Regions from separate parts of the Sodalis sp. RH15 genome, predicted to be linked through region 2. Evidence: predicted binding sites of a transcription regulator. Region 2 holds the regulator's gene; the other holds the start of a gene.
The links. Region 2 encodes Fur, which represses iron uptake genes when iron is present. Its sites were predicted from a motif close to ATAATAATGAGAACNACTATCAA; they were not measured.
Positions count from the first base shown of each region.

Region 1: ACL2XO_RS13635 (TonB-dependent receptor domain-containing protein) is a predicted target of Fur. The motif match lies at 3,374-3,396, and genes of this name have one in related genera.

Region 1 is NZ_CP178738.1:2,961,345-2,967,233, reverse strand. Features, by position in the region: gene ACL2XO_RS13640 (DUF554 domain-containing protein) at 1-580, shown strand, start outside; gene ACL2XO_RS13635 (TonB-dependent receptor domain-containing protein) at 728-3,139, opposite strand; gene hutW (heme anaerobic degradation radical SAM methyltransferase ChuW/HutW) at 3,527-4,837, opposite strand; gene ACL2XO_RS13625 (hemin-degrading factor) at 5,274-5,889, shown strand, end outside.
Region 2 is NZ_CP178738.1:1,870,891-1,876,779, reverse strand. Features, by position in the region: gene pgm (phosphoglucomutase (alpha-D-glucose-1,6-bisphosphate-dependent)) at 1-1,335, opposite strand, end outside; gene seqA (replication initiation negative regulator SeqA) at 1,363-1,890, opposite strand; gene ACL2XO_RS08790 (alpha/beta fold hydrolase) at 2,095-2,871, shown strand; gene ybfE (LexA regulated protein) at 3,007-3,306, shown strand; gene fldA (flavodoxin FldA) at 3,476-3,991, shown strand; gene fur (ferric iron uptake transcriptional regulator) at 4,322-4,798, shown strand; gene alsR (transcriptional repressor AlsR) at 5,328-5,889, shown strand, end outside.

The DNA.
Region 1 (5,889 bases), 1.1 Mb from region 2:
CATCATGCTGATCGTCAAAGTGAAATATATGCCCGCGGTGGTGCTGGCCATGGTTATCGGCGCCATGCTGGGAGAGCTGTTCTTCGTGGAAAGAGGCATCGGCAAAGCGGCGGGTTATACACGTGGCATTGTGGATAAATTCCTGCCGCCGGCCCAGGGTTTGACCCATCAGGAATTCATGGATAAATTCGTGGCCATCGTGGTGCTGTTCTGCGCCAGCGGAACCGGTATCTTCGGCGCCATGCATGAAGGCATGACCGGCGATCCCTCTATCCTGTACATCAAGACCGTACTGGATCTGTTCACCTCGGCCATTTTCGCGACGATATTGGGCTATGCGGTAGTGGTCATCGCCATCCCGCAGTTGGCTATCCAGCTCGCGCTGGCTACGCTGGCCGCATTTATCCTGCCCATGACCACCCCTGATATGATGTTGGACTTTTCCGCCGCCGGCGGCCTTATCATGCTGGCCACCGGCCTGCGGATATGCGGTATCAAGCTGTTCCCGGTGGCCAATATGCTGCCAGGGCTGTTTCTTATCATGCCGTTCTCCTTTTTGTGGGCAACCTATATCGCCTGAAAAACCCAGTTCCGGCGTAACGCGTGTTAAAGGGAGACCGCGGCAATGGGGCCGGAGCGGCCATAGTCGGCCGCGAAGCGCCCCATGCCACGGTAGGCCCGCTACCTCCGACGTACAGCGGGCCTGTCAATGGGAGACCGGGGCAAATCAGAAATCGATATTCATCCCCACCTGGAAACTCCGGCCCGGCATCACCGCCAGCGCTTTATCATAGGCATCCTGATTGCTGCTTTCGGTAAGATCCCTGCTGCTGAGGTAATCCCAGTATTTGCGGTCGGTAATATTGTATACGCCGCCGCTCAGCTTCACGTTCTTCGCCACTTGCCAATACCCGGTCCAGTCCAGCAGGCCATAGCCCGGCACGTTCATATATTCAGTGGTGGCATCGGTGATGGCCGTACCGCTGTTGCTGTAGGTTTCCCGGTTGGTATCGGTAGCGCGTTTACCGTGCACAAAGGTCGCGGTCAGCGCGGTACCGTAGCGTTTCGCCGGATCATCCCAGGCTACCCCGACGATAGCCTTCATCGGCGCTACGCTGTCGATATCCACATATTTATCGCCGAGATAGCTGGATTTGGATTTACCTTCGTTATAGCCAAAGGCCAGGGTTGCGCTCAAACCATTAACCTCTTCGAACCAGGTGCCGAAATTGACCTTGACGCTGGTTTCCCCACCGTAGATGTATGCCCTATCACGGTTTTCAGCCTCATAGGTGATGTAGATATTCGACGGAACGTTGGTAAAGGCTTCCGGATTGCCGGAACGGGTGTAGCGGTTATAGGCGATGAAATTTTTATAGGTATTGTAGAAAACGGAGGTATGCATCGTCACCCCGTCAGCCACCTCTCCTTTTACTCCCCACTCCAGGTTGTTGCTGGTTTCGGTTTTCAGGTCGGGATTCCCGATCAGGGCATATTGTGACGTGCCGGCATAACTCGACCCCAGATTCCAGGAACTGTACAGCTGGCTGGGATTCGGGAACTGTGCGCCTCGTTTATACTGCAAATAGGTCATCAGGCGCGGCGTAAGATCATATTGAAAAACCAGTGACGGCAATACCTGAGTGTCAGAATTACTCTTGCCATACAGCGACGCCAGTTCAGACTCGTCCAAGGCCGTGCTGCCGCTGGCCAGGCTGGAAAGATTCTGCGGTTTGGTGGACTGATGAGCCACCCGTACGCCGGGAATAATGGCAAAATGCTTACCGCCAAGATCAAAGTTGATTTGATCTTGGGCAAAGGCCCCCAGCGCAGTGGTTTTGCTGTCCGCCTGGGGTTGCATAATGATGTTATAGACGCTCTGGGCGGGCACCTGGGTGAAGGGCCGTTTCGTGGTTGTCAGGCTGGCGTTCACCCCGGCGCTCAGGTCATGGCGCCCCAGGGTTTTGGCCAGCGCATTATTAAAACCTACGGTATCCGTATCGTAATTGGATAAGACCGTTTCCATGCTGGTGGTGCTTTCAGGCATATAAGTCCAGTCATGGGCCTCAGTATGCTGGTAATAGAGCTTCGAAGACATGCTGTCGATAATGTCGTTAAACGGCGTCCAGTCGTCTTTCAGGCTGACGCCGTAGCGGCGGGTCTGGCTGGTCTGATCCGTGGTGCCGATAATGGCGCTTCCCGCTGAATTCCAGCCATCATAATGGGTGTGGTTGGTCTTATTATAATAATCGAAAGTCCCGGTCAGTTTATGCTGATCGTTGGGCTGCCAGATACCGGACGTCATAAAGGCATCGGAATGCCAGTTGGCCGGATAGGCATCCACGGTACCGCTGTTATTGCGGGTCTGCTGACCATCCCGGCGGCTGTAAACAAAGATCCCGCGTAACGTTTCGTCGCCGCCGGCGGCGGTAATGCCGTTATGCCAGCTGCGATTGGAAGAATCATAATCGCTCTGGTAGCCAAAATAGGTTTGCCGGGTGGGGGAAAGATAATAATCAGCAGACTTTGGGTTAAAAGAGACGGCCCCGCCAATATAAATATTGGGGTTATCAATGGAGGTCGCGCCGGACTGAATATCCACGTTGCCATACATATAGGGGTCGATATAATCGCGGCCGATACCGAACGTATTTAATCCTGCGCGGCCGACGTAACCGCGGCTGGTGGCATCCGGCTGCGGAATACCGTCCACATCGATGCCGACACGGTTGCTCTCAAGCCCGCGGATATTATAGCCGGTGTAACCGCCGCGATCGAAGCCGCTTTTTCCGGCGCCGGATCCGCCGCTGGCACCCGTGGCGCTGATAAGCGGCTGATAGCGCATGATAGTGCCGAAATCAGTACCGCCGTTTTTTTGCAGCTCGGCGGCGCTCAGGGTTGTCTGGGACCCGGCCTTATTTTTGATACGCGGCGCGGTGACGGTAAGCGTTTCATGATTTTGCTGTTTAATAGCCGATTGTTCCGGCGCGGCCGGTTTATTGTTCTCTTTGGCCGTAGCGTCCTGTGTATTAAGAATAAGGGCGTCATTATTGTCGGCATAACTTTCCGTTGATAATACACTTACAATGGCACCGGTTAATACGCTCGTCAGAAAGAATTTATTGAAATTGACGCGCATCCTTTTTTTACTTGGCGGAAGCATATAATTCTCTCACAATCTATAGTGATTATAGGGTGCTCAGCCATTGCTATCAGTATTAAAATTACCATTCCCAAAAAAATTAAAATCTCTTATCAAGATAAAGGTTATTTTGTTATTGCCACAATTATTAAAAGGATAATGGCAATATTTCTCTACGTCCGGTGATGGCCGGCAAGATCTATTTTCTAAATGACGTGTCTGAGATGAAAGATAGTAATGATAATGATTTTCAATATCAATCTCAAAGACGATTTTTTTACGCTTACCGTTTTCTTGCCGTTACTTATCGATAAAACAACAATGGTTACATTCAGACATCATTTGTGATGTATCCGGCGCTGGTGCCCTCTCGCTGGCAGAGGCCTACCGATCCGCTTCGTCTGCCAGCCGCGGTATCAGCAGCCGCAATGCCTGTAATAGATTATTGGCCCAAAAACGGCCGTCCACCGTCAGGCGCATACAGGAAGAGTCGTCCACGATAAGCCCCGCCCGCTGCCACTGGCTCAGCAGCGGGCGCAAGGCATCGCTGTGGTCGGTCAAGGCGGATAGCGCCACCCGGCCGGTTTCGATGCCGCCCTGAAGCTGGTGCTGCCAGGGTTCAGGCGCATGGGGAGCCGTCATCATGGCGATGGGTTTTTCTCCTAGCCGGACCCGCTGATAGTAGCGTTCCAGATTACGTTCCAGCATATAGGCCTGTCCGTCCAGGCTGCCGCCGGCGCCGCTGCCCAACGCCAGGTAATCCGCGCCCTGCTTGATCAGCAGGTTGTACAAATTACGTTCACGACTGGTCTTCGCCCAGTGGCTGTTGCTTAGCTGATGCCACCCCTGCCCGGCCAGCACATCGGCGCCGGCACGGTAAAAGGCCAATCGCTCCGTCACATCCGGCAGGGTGGTCCGTCCATTTTCCACCGCTTTATACAGCGGCGTGCCGGCCAATACATTCAGGGCATACAAATCCACGCCATCCAAGGGTAATTCACTGATAATCTTCAGGTCATCCCGCCAGCTTGACAATGTTTGCCCCGGCAGCCCGAACAGAAGATCGCACACCACCGCCGCCCGATCGCGCCGGCATAGCCGTTCAAGGAACGCGATGGCCGTCTCGCCATCGGAGATGCGCCCCATCCGGCGGCGGATGCGGGTGTCGAATGTCTGGATGCCGATGGAGAATCGGTTGACGCCCGCATCCAGACAGGCATCCAGGCGTTCATCATCAACATTGAGGACACGGCCTTCGACGGTAATTTCGCAATCCGGCGCCAGGGGCAGACTGTGGCGAATGCGGCGAATCACCCTGTTCAACTCGGCGGCGGTGAGCGCGGTGGGCGTACCGCCCCCCAGATAGACCCCGTGGATGGGTGCGGACTGGTGCAACGGGCTGTCCGCTTCCAGCTGCAGTTCACTCAATAAACACTCGGTATAGACGGCGGTACTGTCCGATTTCAACGGGTTTTGATAAAACCCGCAAAACGAGCAATGAGTGGCACAGAACGGAATATGGATATAAAGCAGACGCTTACGCGCCGGCAGCGTGCGTTGCCGTAATTGCCGCCATCCCTGGCTGATACTGTCGCCGTCCAGCGGGCGTTGATTGCGCCAGGGCATCGCCATCACCCGGTTATCGAACGGCTGTTGGCCTTCTCGGGCAAAGAAAGGGGTTAAATCCATCGACATCTTGTTATCCAATCATATTTTATGGAAATTGAATGATAATCATTATTATTAATGTCCCTGATTGCAAGAGGATTCTCCTTTAACCGGGCGTTAAAAAGCCCTTTATTGATCTGAGATACTTTTCACGCCGCGACGGAGCCTTGCGCGCTCCATGACAAGAATAGACTGATAATCTAAGAGCTTAGCTAAAGCGCATGTTACGGTTTTTTAGCGTTATCACTACACTCTCCTGTCGATATCCCCACTGATTTCTTACGATGGCCGAGATTGACAATGATAATTGTAATCATTATCATTAAAATTATTATCTTGAAACATTCCCATAACATTTGCCTTTTTTTACTGCCGGCGTTGCCCTCAGAGGCTGCCGGTTAATGATATTCATTGAGCCATTTACCGTCCGTTGCGACGGTCCCTATGAATAAAGGACGTTGTCATGAACCATCGCTATCAGACCTATCTGCAACTCAAAGCGCTGCATCCGCATAAATACGCCCGCGATGTGGCGCGGCTGATGAATATCAGCGAGGCAGAGCTGACCCATGCCCGCGTCGGCGCCGAAGCCAGACGGCTTCGCCTTGATGTGCCCGCGATGCTGGCGGCCCTGGAGGCCGTGGATGAGACCAAGTCCATTACCCGTAATGAGTACGCGGTACATGAACAGATTGGCCGTTATCAGCACTGGCGGATAGGTGAGCACGGCGGGCTGGTGCTCAATCCGCGGGGGTTGGATCTGCGACTGTTTCCCGCGCAGTGGGCCAGCGCATTTTTTGTCAACGAGCAAACGGCGCGGGGTGAGCGTCAAAGCATTCAGTTTTACGATGGTCACGGCGACGCGGTGCTGAAAGTCTATGCCACCGCGCAGACCCGCATGGCGGACTGGGATCGATGCATCGGCCGGTTCTCCTCGGCGGACAATCCGCCGCTGGTCCTCGCTCCCCCGCCCGCCGCCAATGAACAGGCCAAGGCCCCGCCGCAGCTGGAGCGGGAGTGGCGGGAGATGACCGATGTCCATCAGTTTTTCAACCTGCTCAAGCGGCATAACCTGACGC
Region 2 (5,889 bases):
ATAGCTGGGAGCGCCGAAGCGTTGCGCCAGCTCGTCATAGTGCTGCTGCGGATTCTTGCCGGTGACCGCGGTGATTTCCGCCGCCAGCAGGCACATAATGATGCCGTCCTTATCGGTGGACCAGGGACGGCCGTCAAACCGCAGGAACGAAGCGCCGGCGCTCTCTTCGCCGCCAAAACCCAGGCTGCCGTCAAACAGGCCGTCGACGAACCACTTAAAGCCCACCGGCACTTCCACCAGCTTGCGGCCCAGGGATTCAACCACCCGGTCGATCATGCCGCTGGACACCAGCGTTTTACCCACCGCCACGTCGGCGCCCCACTGCGGGCGATGCTGGAACAGGTAATCAATGGAGACCGCCAGGAAATGGTTCGGGTTCATCAGCCCGGCGGGCGTGACAATGCCGTGACGATCGTAATCGGGATCGTTGGCCAGCGCCAAATCGAACTTGTCCCGCAGCGACAGCAAGCCGGTCATGGCCCACTGCGACGAGCAGTCCATGCGGATGATGCCGTCATGATCCAGATACATAAACCGGAACGTCTGGTCGATTTCTTCATTGACCAGCGTCAAATCCAGCTGGTAATGCTCAGCGATGCGCTGCCAATAGGCAATGCCCGAGCCGCCAAGGGGGTCGACGCCCAGCTTGAGGCCGGCGCCCTGGATGGCCGCCATATCCACCACCTCCGCCAGACCTTCCACATAAGCCTGCACCAGATCCTGGGCGTGGACACGGCCGCTGTTCCAGGCCGCGTCGAGGGATTGGCGCCGCACGCCCCGCAGTTCATCCGCCAGCAGAGCATTGGCGCGCTCTTCGATGACTTTGGTCAGGTTGGTGTCGGCCGGTCCGCCGTTGGGCGGATTATATTTGATGCCGCCGTCTTCCGGCGGATTGTGCGAAGGCGTAATCACGATGCCGTCCGCCTGGGGACCGCCGCGGCGATTGTGGACCAAAATGGCGTTAGACACCGCGGGCGTCGGGGTGAAGCCGTTATCCTGCTGGACGATGATATCCACGCCGTTGGCGCTCAGCACTTCCAGTACGGAAATAAAGGCCGGTTCGGACAGGGCGTGGGTATCTTTGCCCACATAACAAGGCCCGGTAATACCCTGTTTTTGACGTTCTTCCGCAATCGCCTGGCTGATGGCCAGGATGTGGGCTTCGTTGAAACTGTGGCGCCCCGCGCTGCCGCGATGGCCTGAAGTACCGAATTTCACCGCATGGGCGGCATTACCTGGCTCGGGCCGCAAAACATAATATTGCGAGGTCAACTGCGCCACGTTAATCAAATCACTTTGCCGGGCGGGTTGTCCGGCACGGGGGCTATTAGCCATCGGTGCTTCTCCATTGGCTGTCGTTTATCAAATGGTGCCGCAAACTTTATCTGTCAGTTCCACCGGGAACTGCATAGCCAGCATAATGTGTTCTACCATACCCCGTTTACGATCGGTGTTGGTATTGGTAATAACCCAGTAGGGCGTTCCCGGCACCTGCTTAGGTTTAGTATGGCTGCCGTTTTGCAATAATGTGTGCTCATCGCCGGCAAAATAGGTCCGGGTACGGCCGCGCAGCACGTCCGCCGCTTCGGAGAAATCGGCGGGCGACAAGGAATAAAGGGTGGACAGCACCAGTATGAAACGCTCTACCGCCTTGTTTTGTTCAGCATAGACGTCCGAGAGCAATAATTCACGCATCGCCCTGACGCGATCCCGGGCCGGGGTCGAGGCTTCCGTTTTTGCCGGCGCGGCGGATGCCGGACGGACGGGCTCATTGGCCTGGGGAGAAAATTTCAGCATCCGGCGCAGGATGTCCGAGGCGCTTTCGCCGATATGCTGGGTGTGGCTGGCAATAAAACGGTAGAGGTCTTCGTCGAGTTCGATTGTTTTCATCTTTATCCGGGGGCTTTCTTCTCTTAAATCAATCAACAGGATTATACAAGCTAAACCGGCCCCGCGAACAGCGCTAGTATCCGGCTTTGGCATAAAGTCGGAATTTCCCCGACGGCGATGCGGGGATTGATACCCTTTTTTGCGGCGCAGGCGTCAATACCTCATGATACGCTAGTCGCCTTTGCTGTCGACACGAGGATCGGGATGAAATTACATTATCGTTTGCAACCGGCCCGGCAACCGGGAAACGCTTTGCCGGTGGTATTACTGCACGGCCTGTTCGGCAGTTTGGACAATCTGGGCGTACTGGCGCGCCCGCTGGGGGAAAATCATGCCACCCTGCAAATCGATCTGCGCAATCACGGCCTTTCGCCCCACGACGACGAGGCCGGTTATGGCGCTATGAGCGGGGATGTGGCGGCCTTGCTTGACGAATTGCAATTGGGGAAATGCATCATTATCGGCCACTCCATGGGGGGCAAGGTGGCTATGGCGCTGTCGGCGCTGATGCCGGATCGCATCGCCGCGCTGGTGGTGATTGATATCGCGCCGGTGGCCTATCCCACCCGCCATCACGACCCGGTATTCGCCGCCCTCAGACGGGTGGAGAAGGCGGGAGCGGCGCAGCGTAGCGAGGCGGCGCTGCTAATGGAACAGGATATCGACGATAAGGACACTATTCAGTTCTTATTGAAATCCTTTTCCCAGGGCGCGTGGCGATTCAATATCGATGCATTATGGGAAAACTATCCGGCGCTTATCGGCTGGAAGGAAATACCGCCCTGGGACGGGCCGGTATTATTTATCCGCGGCGGCCTCTCCCCCTATGTGAAGGAGGAGTACAGCGAAGCCATCCGGCGGCAGTTTCCACGGGCGCGGGCCCACGTGGTGGCCGGCGCGGGCCATTGGGTGCATGCCCAAAAGCCTGAAGCGACGCTGCGCGCCGTTGTGCGGTTTCTGGCGGATTCCCTGGGGAGCTAGCCGCGACCGGCCGGTTTACCCATCCGGCAGTGTTAATCATTGTCGTTTATCACCGGGGTGGGGTAATATGGCTTGCTATGTTTACCGGCAAGGACTTACCCGCCCGCTTTTGGATGCACAATCCCTTCACGACTTATGGCAAAAGAACAAACGGACCGCACCACCCTGGATTTGTTTATCGATGAAAAACGCCCGGGGCGCCCGAAAACCAACCCGCTTTCCCGTGATGAACAATTGCGAATCAATAAACGCAATCAATTGCGCCGGGACAAGGTGCGGGGTCTGCGCCGGGTTGAGTTAAAAATCAATGCGCAGGCGGTGGCTGCATTAAACGAGCTGGCTTTTCAGCACGCTCTCTCCCGCAGCGAGCTGATTGAACAAATCCTGCTGGCCGAATTGGAACGGCATCAGGATGCCGCCGGCAAGGAAGATTAAGGCCGGGCTCGCCGTCCGGGACCGGAAAAGACCGGCTTTTGCGATAAAACTCCGGTTGAACGAGTTTCTCCCGCTGTGAGGGTCTGCTATTATTGCACGATTATTTCCCGAAAAGCCGGTTGATCGTCTGGTAAACCATATCCTTAATATTTAAGAGGTTTTCAAATTCATGGCAAGCGTAGGCATTTTTTTTGGCAGTGACACCGGCAATACCGAAAATATTGCCAAAATGATTCAAAAGCAGCTGGGCGCCGATGTTGCCGAAGTGCATGACATTGCCAAAAGCAGCAAAGAGGACCTGGAACAATTCTCCACCCTGCTGCTGGGCATTCCCACCTGGTATTACGGCGAAGCGCAATGTGACTGGGACGACTTTTTCCCCACATTGGAAGACATTGATTTCACGGGAAAACAGGTAGCGCTGTTCGGCTGCGGCGATCAGGAAGACTACGCCGAATATTTTTGTGATGCCATGGGCACCATTCGCGATATCATCGAACCCCATGGCGCCACCATCGTGGGTCATTGGCCTACCGCCGGCTACCATTTTGAAGCATCGAAGGGTCTGGCGGACGATAAGCATTTTATCGGTTTGGCCATAGACGAAGATCGCCAGCCAGAGCTGACCAATGACCGCGTGGACGCCTGGGTAAAACAAATCAGCGCCGAACTCAAGCTCGGCTGAGCCGCCGCCGGGTTTCCCGGCTAAACCCGTGCCGTCCATAGCGTTGACGGCCGGTTGAAGCTGTTGATATATAATTCCTTTCAAATCGATAGATACAATTTTTTAACTTTCATCCACAAAGCAGTACAATAGCCTGGCGGTTAGACCGATTTTAATGAAATGTGATAAAACTTGCCTCACCTTAAACAGACTATCATTGTAAAAAGGCCGCGGTTTTCATTTTACACAGGCAGTCCTATAATGAGACGGCGTTACATTTTTCAGGCCGACCATTGTTATAGGCTACATTAGCCTACAATCAGATTATCAAAGCAACAGGACTAAACCCGCATGACTGACAATAATATTGCATTGAAGAAGGCCGGCCTGAAAGTCACACTTCCCAGACTTAAAATTCTGGAAGTGCTGCAAGATCCGGAATGCCATCACGTCAGTGCGGAGGATCTCTATAAAAAACTGATCGATATGGGTGAGGAGATTGGTTTAGCCACCGTTTATCGCGTACTGAATCAGTTTGATGACGCCGGGATCGTCACCCGCCATAATTTCGAAGGCGGTAAATCCGTTTTTGAACTGACGCAGCAACATCATCACGACCACCTGATCTGCCTTGATTGCGGCAAGGTCATTGAATTTCGTGACGAGTTTATCGAAGCGCGCCAACGGGATATCGCTAAAAAACACAATATCAAACTCACTAATCACAGTTTATATCTTTATGGCCATTGTGAAGTCGGCAATTGCCGTGAGGATGAGACCCTGCACGATCATGATGTTGACGAAGCGGTGCACAGCCTTAAAGAGTAACCATAGCGACACCGGGCATCGTTCAAAGCTTGAAAACCACTGCTGAAACGGGTGGTTTTGGTTATTCCGCAAATTGCCGATGGCACCTGGACTGATGCCGCCCCGTTTCTTATCCCGCTGCCGTTAATTCTTTCACTCCATTCGCTCCTCAGCCCCTTCATGCCGGCCAGGCGGCCACAGCCCGTTGAGCCTGCGCCGCGGAATCGCATCAGCAAAAGAAACTTCACGAATTAAAATTTATTATAAATATTTAAAACAATCACACACCCATCAATTCTCATTCCTGCTGTTCAAATCCACAAGCGAAAAAAAATCTTCGCTAAAAATACATGTTAACTATTGTATTATAATAATATTTTATCCGTAAGGCTTCGGTGTCGTTTCCACGGCGCCATGAGCAATGTCCGGCATTACTTTTACAAAAAGCACTAACTTTATAAATTATTTTAAAACGTGAAGTATGCTGCATATTTGTTATGCATCCTATGTTGATATAGTGCCGTCAGCAATGATAATCAGAGAGCTGAAAATGACTGAATCGGAACTGAACGGCGCCATGCCCCGAGGTATCGGCATCGCTCCCTATCTTCGCATCAAGCAAGAAGGGATGACCGAAAATGAAAGCCGAATCGTGGAGTGGTTTTTAACGCCAGGCAATCTTAGCCATATTTCCGGCATTAAAGAGGTGGCGCAAAGCCTCGGCATGTCGGAAGCCATGATTGTCAAGGTGTCGAAAATTCTGGGCTTCAGCGGTTTTCGGCAGCTACGCAGCGCGATTGTCGAATATTTTGATCATGCGGATCATGATATTACCGCCGAACTGTCGCCGGATGACAGTCCGGAGGATCTGGTGAATAAGGTGTTTAACCTCACGGTACGCACCATCGTTGAAGGCCAGGCCATTGTCGATGCGCAGGAGATCCAGCAGGCCGCCCGCTGTTTTTTCAATGCCCGCCAGCGTGAACTCTATGGCGTCGGCGGCTCGAATTCAATTTGTACCGACGTTCAGCACAAATTCCTGAAAATCGGCCTGCGCTGCACCGCATTCCGCGATGCCCACCTGATGATGATGTCGGCATCCCTGTTACAGC